One region of the Marinobacter sp. 1_MG-2023 genome, then DNA from elsewhere that is predicted to be linked to it. Evidence: predicted binding sites of a transcription regulator. Region 1 holds the regulator's gene; each other region holds the start of a gene.
The links. Region 1 encodes FliA, which starts transcription of late flagellar genes. Its sites were predicted from a motif close to CTAAAGTTTNNNNNNNNNNNGCCGNTAA; they were not measured.

Region 2: a site for FliA is predicted at 1,690-1,717, ahead of Q4606_RS06060 (flagellin). Genes of this name have one in related genera too.
Region 3: a site for FliA is predicted at 1,849-1,876, ahead of Q4606_RS17095 (methyl-accepting chemotaxis protein). Genes of this name have one in related genera too.

What each region holds. Positions count from the first base shown of each region.
Region 1 covers NZ_JAUOST010000002.1:327,490-330,771, forward strand. The annotation lists gene Q4606_RS07650 (protein phosphatase CheZ) at 1-351, opposite strand, end outside; gene cheY (chemotaxis response regulator CheY) at 372-755, opposite strand; gene Q4606_RS07660 (RNA polymerase sigma factor FliA) at 916-1,653, opposite strand; gene Q4606_RS07665 (MinD/ParA family protein) at 1,689-2,501, opposite strand; gene flhF (flagellar biosynthesis protein FlhF) at 2,573-3,282, opposite strand, start outside.
Region 2 covers NZ_JAUOST010000001.1:1,328,033-1,331,314, forward strand. The annotation lists gene Q4606_RS06055 (flagellin) at 1-1,324, opposite strand, end outside; gene Q4606_RS06060 (flagellin) at 1,805-3,282, shown strand, end outside.
Region 3 covers NZ_JAUOST010000009.1:59,821-63,102, forward strand. The annotation lists gene rnk (nucleoside diphosphate kinase regulator) at 1-149, shown strand, start outside; gene Q4606_RS17095 (methyl-accepting chemotaxis protein) at 200-1,816, opposite strand; gene Q4606_RS17100 (hypothetical protein) at 2,010-2,672, shown strand; gene Q4606_RS17105 (L-threonylcarbamoyladenylate synthase) at 2,676-3,282, opposite strand, start outside.

The sequences.
Region 1 (3,282 bases):
GGGCATGCTTTCTTCAACCAGATCCATCGTGCGGTTGGCGGCCTGACCTGTCATCTGCACGACGTAGGCAAGTCGGTCTGAAGCATCTGTCATCATCGACAGAACTTCCTTCTGTTCGGGGCTGCGCGGATCTATCTGAAAGTTACGGATTGATTCATGAAGCGTTCGGGTCAACCGACCCACTTCCTGGTAAAGACTCTGATCCCTAACATCGCCCATTTCATTGATCAGGGCCATAGCACGGACATAGTCTTCCCTTTCAACGCATTGATTGAGCTCAGCCGCTTGGTGCCGAAGCTTTTCAGTCACTTCCGGCTCAAGACCCCGGTGGATCTTTTTGTTATCGCTCATACGATCCATCCAATCTCTGCTTACTGGATTCGTTCAAAAATTTTCTCAATCTTTTCCTTGAGAACGGCGGCGGTAAAAGGCTTGACCACATACCCATTAACACCCGCCTGGGCGGCCGCGACGATCTGATCGCGCTTGGCCTCGGCAGTAACCATCAAAACCGGGAGAGATTTCAGATTGTCGTCGGCCCGCACGGCCTTGAGCAGATCGAAGCCCGACATTCCAGGCATGTTCCAGTCTGTCACCAGGAAATCGTACTTGCCGCTTTTCAACATGGGCAGAGCCGTGTTGCCATCATCCGCTTCATCCGTGTTTGTGAAGCCCAGATCACGGAGCAGGTTCTTGATAATCCGTCGCATTGTGGAGAAATCATCCACAATGAGAATTTTCATGTTTTTGTCCAAAGGGACCTCCAGTTAATAACACCCGGAAATGGTGTGACCTTTGTGCTCAAATTTTGGCAGGCCGCTAATTTAAGCACTTATTGTCTGATCTTTATGACGGTTGTAAAGCATCGGTTACCAAATACTACACTCCAGTACGATCCGGAAACCTGAGCCGGGCCTATTCGCCATCCTCATGACGCCATTCCGACAGCCTGCCGCGCAACCGCAGTGCGGCCTGGCTGTGAATCTGGCTGACCCTGCTTTCGCTAACGCCCAGCACTGCGCCAATTTCCTTGAGGTTCAGTTCTTCCTGGTAATACAGGCTCAGAACCAGTTTTTCCCGCTCGGGCAGCTGCTCAATAGCAGCTGCCAAATTGCTCCGAAAAGAATCAGAAGCCAGTCCGTCCAGGGGATTATCACTGGTCTCTGTTTCTTCTATCGGCAGCTCTCCGGATTCATTGAGCTCATCAAGGCTAAAAAGTCTGCCGCTGTTCGAATCAGCCAGAGTGGCGTGGTACTCAGAAAGCTCCATACCGAGCTCTTCGGCAACTTCGGCGTCCTGAGCTTCACGCCCCAGCCTGTTTTCAACAGCCTTGATCGCCTTGGCCACCCGGCGGCTATTCCTGTGAACAGAGCGCGGTACCCAGTCGCCTTTACGGATTTCATCCACCATGGCACCCCGGATGCGGATACCGGCATAGGTCTCGAAGGTTGCGCCTTTGGTTGAACTGTAGCGTTGGGCAGCTTCCAGCAATCCAATCATGCCAGCCTGCATAAGGTCGTCCAGCTGCACAGAGGCTGGCAGCCGGGCCAGAAGGTGAAGAGCAATTTTCTTGACCAGGGGGGCGTGCGTCTCAATCAGTTCTGAAGAACTTTTTACGCCAGCCTGGTGATAGATTCCCAGATTTTTCGTCAATGTCGTGTATCCGGTATTGTTTGACGGGATCCGTTTCAGACTTCGACGAGCCGCTCCACAAAAAACTCCAGATGTCCGCGGGGAGATGACGGCAACGGCCAGCTTTCGACTTTGTCGGCCAATGCCTTGATCGCGAGCGAGGCTTTAGCCCGGGGATAGGCATCCAGCACAGCTTTCTGACGCTGAACGGCTTTCTTTACGGCTTCGTCGTAAGGCACCATACCAACATATTGTAATGCTACATCCAGAAAGCGTTCAGTAACCCGGGTCAGTTTTTCGAACAGATGACGACCCTCCTGCTCGCTACCCACCTGATTGGCAAGGATGCGAAAACGGTTGGTGTCGTAGTCGCGATTCATCAGTTTAATCAGGGCGTACGCATCGGTAATCGATGTAGGCTCATCACACACCACCAGAAGCAATTCCTGGGACGCCCTGAGAAAACTCACCACCGACTCTGAAATTCCAGCCGCGGTGTCCACAATAAGCACATCGATCTGATCACCTAACTCACTGAAGGCGTTAATCAGGCCGGCGTGCTCCATCGAGCTGAGCTGGGTCATGCGTTGGGTGCCGGAGGACGCCGGTACAATTTTGATACCGCCAGGGCCATTGACCAATACGTCCCTGAGGTCACACTCTCCTGCCAGCACATCTTTTAAGGTGCGGTTGGCAGTAATGCCGAGCAGCACATCGATGTTACCCAAGCCGAGATCGGCATCAAGCAAAACCACACGCCTGCCCTTCTGCGCCAGAGCAATGCCGAGATTGACCGACACATTACTTTTGCCGACTCCACCCTTGCCGCCGGAAACTGCGATCACCTGTACCGGATGTGCTTTGCTCATAACTGTTATTATCTCTCGCAACGTTTAGCCGGATATGACTCATAGCTGAAACAAATCAGACCTTCAGAACCTCATGCCATTTCGCGGGGGCGTTCTTCACCCGACAACTGTTCTGCAGTAGCCTGTTGCTGGAGCGCTTTAAGTCGCTCGACAGCCAAACGTACCAGCGGAACCGCTTCGGCGTGGTGCAGATCTCCAGGAATCTTTTGTCCATCTGTGTAATAGGCTACCGGCAATCCGGTTTCCATCACAAAGCCCAGAGATTCGCCCAGAGTCAGCGCCTCGTCGATCTTTGTCATCACGCAGCCCGTGAGACCTGCCATCTTATAGCAATGCCATACGGATTTCATAATACGCGGCTGGCTGGTTGCTGAAACCACCAGGTGCGTACGCACGTTATGGTGACTGCGGGCCAGCTCTGCAAGTTGCTCCTGGTAGCCTTTCTCAGAACTGGTCAGCCCTGCCGTATCGATCAACACCAGATGGCGATCTGACAACTCATCAAGAATATCGTCCAGAGTGTGGCTTTCGTCCACCACTCGAACCGGCACATTAAGAATTCGGCCGAACACGAAAAGCTGCTCATGCGCCGCAACCCGATAGCGATCTGTCGTGACCAGCGCCAGAGAATCGGCGCCATGCTTCAAAACATAACGAGCCGCCAGCTTGCCAATGGTCGTTGTCTTACCGGAGCCGGTAGGGCCGACCAGTGCATATACGCCGCCCTCATCAAGCCACTCCTGCCGGGCTGTACGCACCCCGGTAACAAGCATTTTCAGGG
Region 2 (3,282 bases), on a different contig from region 1:
TGTTGGAGGCCGAGAGGTTTTCTGAGGTGGTTGCCAGGTTTGCGATCGTGGATTCGAAGCGATTCTGCACCGCGCCGAGCTCTGCTCGGAAACCGTTGATTTTGTCGATGGCGTAATCAAGAGTGGACATTGCCTCGTCGGCACCGTCCGGCGTTGAGATGTCTATGTCATTAAGCGAAACAGTATTTGCGGTGGCGGTATAAGCCTCTACCAGGTCAATTTCATTGGTCAGAGGGTCACCATCAAGATCAGCTTTAATATCGACATCGATGTCTCCGCCAAATTGTGATGAGAAAACGATCTCGTTGTTGGTTCTGTCCAGGTTTGCCTTGACACCTGTATCGTTGGACTGAGCGTTGATCTTTCCGACCAAGTCGTTCAACGAAGTAATGTTGTCGGAAGAGAACGATACTCCGTTGATGCTGAAGTCGACGGTGGTTTTCTGATTAGTGTCGAAGTAAGCGGCTAAATCACCACCTTCTGCGCTGAAGCTTTGGGTAAAGTTGTTGGGGGTGCCAGCGCTGTCTGTCAGGTCAAGGGCAACCGGAACCGTTTCGCCGGTGCTGTTCGTAAAGATCAGCGTGTCATCCGCAGTGTCTGATACGGTGATGCCGCTCGCAGCGGCAATGGCGGTTTCAATATCGGCAGTGAGGGTGGCTAGGTCGCCCGGAGCGGTACTAGTGCCTGTATAGGCAGTACCGTCTATCGTGACTGAATAGGTGACATCTCCAGTGTAATCGAGTCCCAGTGCGTTAGATTCGGTATCAAAAGGAGCGACCTGATCAGTGAATCCGCTAGTCTTCCCTAGGGTCGCTCCGAGTTGACTCCCGCGGGAATCTAATCCACTAATGCCGATTGTCTCACCGGCGTTTGCGCCTACCTGGAATGTTTGGGTGCCGAACGTGCCATCAAGCACTTTCAAGCCGTTGAAAGAAGTCTGGCTGGCAATCCGGTTAATTTCTTCAACGCGTTGCTGAACTTCCTGATTTAGTGCCTGGCGGTCTGAAATGCTATTTGTCGCATTAGCAGACTGCACCGCCAGCTCACGAATGCGCTGCAGGTTGTTGGTGATCTCATCCATCGCGCCTTCGGCAGTTTGTGCCAGAGAAATACCGTCATTGGCATTTCTCTGGGCCTGGTTCAGCCCGGAGATCTGTGACTCGAACCTTTCGGAAATGGCGAGGCCGGCGGCATCGTCTTTGGCGGAGTTGATGCGCAGGCCTGAAGACAAGCGTTCAAGTGCTGTGTTGGCCTGAGTCTGTGAGGCGTTCAAGTTACGCTGCGCATTCAATGAGGCAATGTTGGTGTTGATGACCTGAGGCATATCTAGTCTCCCTGCTTAGAGGTGCCGGGTCACGCTGCTCATTGTGCATCAGGCAGCATACCGGCAAAAAATTCGTTAATGACCGTTTTGTGGAAGACTAAGCGAAGGGTGTGCCAGTTTTTTTGTATGAACCTTAACTAGCTAATAAATATAGCGTTGTTTGCTATTTTCTGATGCTTTTTGCGAAGGGCCTGCCATATTCCCGGCGGCGAGTGTGGGAAGCAAGTTGCCGCTTTTTTCAGGCACGTCTCAGACTAAATTAACGATTTTTCTGAAAGCCAGGAAATAAAAAACTTATTAAAACAATATGATAGCGCTTTAGATTCGAGCTTTTACATTCCTTTACAAAATCCTGCCGGTTTTTTCTAAAGGAAGAACAATGAACGCCGTTAAGTAAATCAACAGGGCGGCGCTCCAAACCAAAAAGAGAACGCCAGACCTTATCCATGAAAAAACGACTTCTGTCGAAGGGGAAGCATTATGGCTCTCGGAATTAACACTAACGTCGCTTCATTGAACGCTCAGAACCAGCTTGGTAAATCTCAAAGCTTGAATGACCAGGCTCTTCAGCGTTTGTCATCTGGCCTGCGCATCAACTCCGCCAAAGACGATGCCGCAGGCCTGGCGATCTCGACTCGCTTCCAGTCCCAAATCTCTGGCCTGAATGTAGCGACCCGAAACGCTAATGATGGCATCTCTCTGGCCCAGACTACAGAAGGCGCGCTGGACGAGATCACCAATAACCTGCAGCGGATTCGTGAACTGGCCGTTCAGTCTGCCAACGCAACGAACAGTGACTCTGATCGCGCTGCGTTGAACGATGAAGTTCAGCAGCGACTGGAAGAAATTGATCGAATTTCTTCTCAGACTGCCTTTAACGGACTCAGGGTGTTGGATGGTTCGTTTGGTCAGCAGGACTTTCAAGTGGGTGCGAATGCCGGTGAGACGATCGGTATTAACCTGACTCAAGGGACTCGAGCTTCCCAAATTGGCTCGATTGCACAGGTTGATCTTGATGTTGATGGAGAAGCCATTGCTGATGGGCAGTCATTCACACTTCGTGTGGGAACTGGTGAGGTCCAAACGGTCGATATTGAAGCGGGTAGCAGTGCGGCGAGCATCGCGGATACTATTCGCTCTACTGTTGGTGGAGCTTCGAGTGTCACTGCGGAGAATTCACAAACAATTGACTTTGCTGATGTAACTTTAACGACTGCAGATACAGGAAATGATACAGAAAGCTACACCCTTACTGTGGGTGTGGGGAGTGAGAGTGTTGATCTGGCGTTTAACAGCCCGGAAGCGGATGGTGCCAATACGGTTACCGTTGAAGATGTCAGGGATGCGATCAACAGTAATTCCGTTCTTGCTGACTCAGGAATCTCTGCTTCCGTGGACGGTGGCGATTTGGTAATCGCTCAAGCTGATGGTGAAAATTTCACCATCCAGGAGGCTGCTGCTGTTACTGGGTCCGCAACCATTACAGACTTGGATGCAGAAGGTCTTCTCGACTCAACTGGTTCTGCTGGATACGGTACCGAAACGAATTTCTCCGGCACAGTGAGCTTTACGGCGGAAGACTCGGTTGTGGTTGACGGAACGGATGTTGCCTCTGTCGGCGCTGCTCAAAATGTTAGTGCTGATGGATTTATTGAAGATATCGATATCAGCAACGTTGATGGTGCAAATGAAGCGATTGCTCGTGTAGATGCTGCCCTCACCTCAGTAAACGGCCTGCGCGGTGAGCTGGGTGCGATCCAGAACCGCTTTGAGTCCACCATTGCGAACCTGAGTACCTCGGTAGAGAACCTCAGCGCCTCCAACAGCCGAATCCTGGACGCTGACTTCGCAGCAGAAACTGCCAATCTGGCCAAATCTCAGGTACTGCAGCAGGCCGGTATCTCCGTCTTGGCACAGGCTAACGCCCGTCCACAGCAGGTTCTGTCCCTCCTGCAGTA
Region 3 (3,282 bases), on a different contig from region 1:
AAGTGGGCACAGGAGAAGGTAAAATATCTATTCTTGCGCCAGCGGGCTCTGCCCTGCTCGGCCTTTCGGTGGGCGATTCAATCGAGTGGCCAATCCGTGGCCGCAATAATATCCATCTCAAAATCATTCACGTTACCCGGAAGGGCTGATCACCGGGTAAGAGTTGCGGGTACGGCCTGACAAGGCCGTCCCGACACGGCTAGTCTTTGCTCAAACGGAACTGGTCAATGGTTTCTCTGAGCGCCTCGGCCATCACAAGCAAATCACCTGCAATATCCGCCGTTTCCTGAGCATCCGTTGACGTCTGCTCTGCAGATCGGCTGATTTCAATCACGTTCTGATTAATAGCCTCTGACACATCGCTCTGCTCATTCGCCGCGCTTTCCATTTCCTGGTTGAGTGATGTAATTTCACGAACGGCTGCTGCAATACTCTGCAACTCAGACTCTACCTTCAAAATGGCCTCTACCTGATGCCCCGCCATGTCTGAGGCATCGCGCATGGTAGCCACGCAATCGACCACCTCGCTTTTGAGCCCGTTAATCGTCTTGCGGATTTCCTCTGTGGACACCTGGGTACGTGACGCCAGTGCACGTACTTCATCTGCAACCACAGAAAAGCCACGCCCCTGTTCCCCGGCTCTGGCCGCCTCAATCGCCGCATTCAACGCCAGCAGATTTGTTTGCTCGGCAATATTGGAGATCTCCTCCAGCATGCTCGCCATCTGGCCGGTGCGCTGGTTCAGATCCTCGATTCGTCTTGCGCCGCCCTGCACTTCAACATTGAGCGCTTCAATACCCTCTACTGCGGTCCTTGCCAGACGTTCGCCGCTGTTCGCTGACTCGGCTGTTTCTGCTGATCGGCGAGTAGTGTTGTTGGCGTTTTCGCGCACCTGAATTGCCGACGCAGCCATTTCCGTGGTTGCACTGGCGACCTGGTCCGTATTGTTCTTCTGGGCCATTACTTCATCACCGGTAGTTTCCGCTTTTGCAGAGATGCGACGAGCTGCCTGCTCCACCTGCGCAGCGTTATCCATGACCGTATGCATACTATCCCGGATTTTTGCCATCATGCGATTGAACGCCAGGGATACCGAACCAATTTCATCGTTGCGGGAAACGTCCAACTCAACCGTAAGATCAGAGTTTCCGGAGATCTCATCCATACTGGCCTGCAGCCGACGCAACCTGGAGAAAACCAGTCGGTTCAACGCCAGGGCTGTCAGGAAGAAGGCTGCAATGAAGAAAACTGCCTGAATGCCGCCGCTGGCAATTAATTGCTGCTGCAGGCTATCGTCACTCTCTGCAAGGGAGTAGTCGACGCGAATGGCACCCAACACATCGCCTTCCCTTGCCTGATGGCATCCCAGGCAGTTCACACCCTGGTAGTCTTCCCGGGCAATGACCGGTTCAATCAGTGTATAAACGCGACCGTCATCGTTGCTTGAATAGTGTTCAATCCGCTCGCCCGCCAAGGCCCTTTTATCCGCGGCGTCACGCGTCTGCTCTGCTTTCGTACCGCCACCAAACATCCGGTTCAACTGATCACTGCGGATCACCCTTACATCCAGCACATCTTCCGGGGCCATAACCTTGTCACGAAGCACTTCGCGGTTACTGATCGTGCCGGTCACCATCATGGTGTTCAGACCATCAAAATAGGATTTGGCCAGACCATCTACGTATTTATGGCTGAACTCCTCCATATGGTCACGTTGGGCATCGGCGCTGTACAACAAGGTGAAAACCAGAATGAGTGAAAACCCGGCTGCCAGAGCAGCGAGTAATAGAAAGCGTATGGAATATTGTTTTTTCATAATAAACCGGATTTCCTCAGAGACTCCCTGTATTGACGGCAAAGTGCCGGGTAACTTTATAGATATGCGTCAATTTTTTACTGACATAGATCAGAATGACGCATTTCCTTCGACTGGCCCGAAACGTGCTTATTAACGTTCTAACGAGCATTTTTTGGCGCGCCGGCTGCGAGCCAATGGAGGAAAACGTACCATGTCACTGCTGTCATCCCTTATACAGGCAAGCACTCGCTTCCAACAAACTCTGGAAAACCGTCCGTCAGCAGGCGCAGAGGAACAACAAGCAAAAGGCGCAGGCAGTGTAGAAGCCGTGTCTCCTTCAAGACCTGGCGATGATCGTTTCACACCATCGGGGGACTCCCTGAGCGACACCAGTCGGCAAAGATCACAGAAGCTACCCATCGCGGACTACAAGCAAACCGTTGGGCAGGACCTTGCCTTTATAAAAGAGACAATGCGGCACAAACTTGCCGAATACAGCCTGAATCCAGCCACGGCAATCAGCGTTAATAAAAATGATAGTGGTAAAATTGAAGTGGGTGGCGCAGTGGCAGAAGAAACCCGCACGCGCATCGAAAATGACCTGAACGTCAATAAAAACTTTGCAGATGCCTTCAACCGGCTGAGCGTCAACGAACCGACGCTGCACTTTATGGATAACGCCCTGAGGCTAAACCAGGCCTATGGTGTAAATAATCCACTGCTGGACACACTGGTTAGTGAAAACCAGCAGTTCAACGGCTTGCAGGATCTCGTGCACCGCTACGATACCCTGCGCCGCTCAGTCCCGGCCGATCAGATTGAAACTGCAGCAAATCGAGGTGCCTACGCCTTTAACCTCAACACCCGCGCCTGAGCATCAGGTTTCGAAGGGAGCAGGATCACCTTTCCCGACCCTTGTAACAGTCGGCACATCTCCAGTGAAATTGACCACGGTTGTTGGCTCCATGCCACAAAAGCCGCCATCAATAATCAGATCCAACTCATGCTCCAGGGTGTCCCGGATATCATAGGGATCCGTCATAGGGTCAGACTCGCCTGGTAAAATCAGGGTGCTACTCATGATTGGCTCGCCAAGCTCTCCCAGCAGGGCCTGTACAATCGCATTGTCGGGAACCCGAACGCCAATAGTGCGCCGTTTGGGGTGCAGCAACCGCCTTGGTACTTCACTGGTCGCATCCAGAATAAACGTATAGGGCCCGGGCGTGAACGTCTTCAGCAACCGGTATTGGGTGTTGTCCACTTTGGCATAAACCCCAATATCTGAAAGATCCCGGCACACCAGCGTGAAGTTGTGTTTTTCATCCAGCCGGCGAATCCGCTTGATTTTGTCCGCCGCAGGCTTGTCACCCAAATGACAGCCCAGGGCATAGCCCGAGTCGGTGGGGTAAACCAGAACACCACCACTGCGAAGGATCTCCACCGCCTGTTTGATCAACCGCTTTTGCGGGTTCTCGGGATGTACT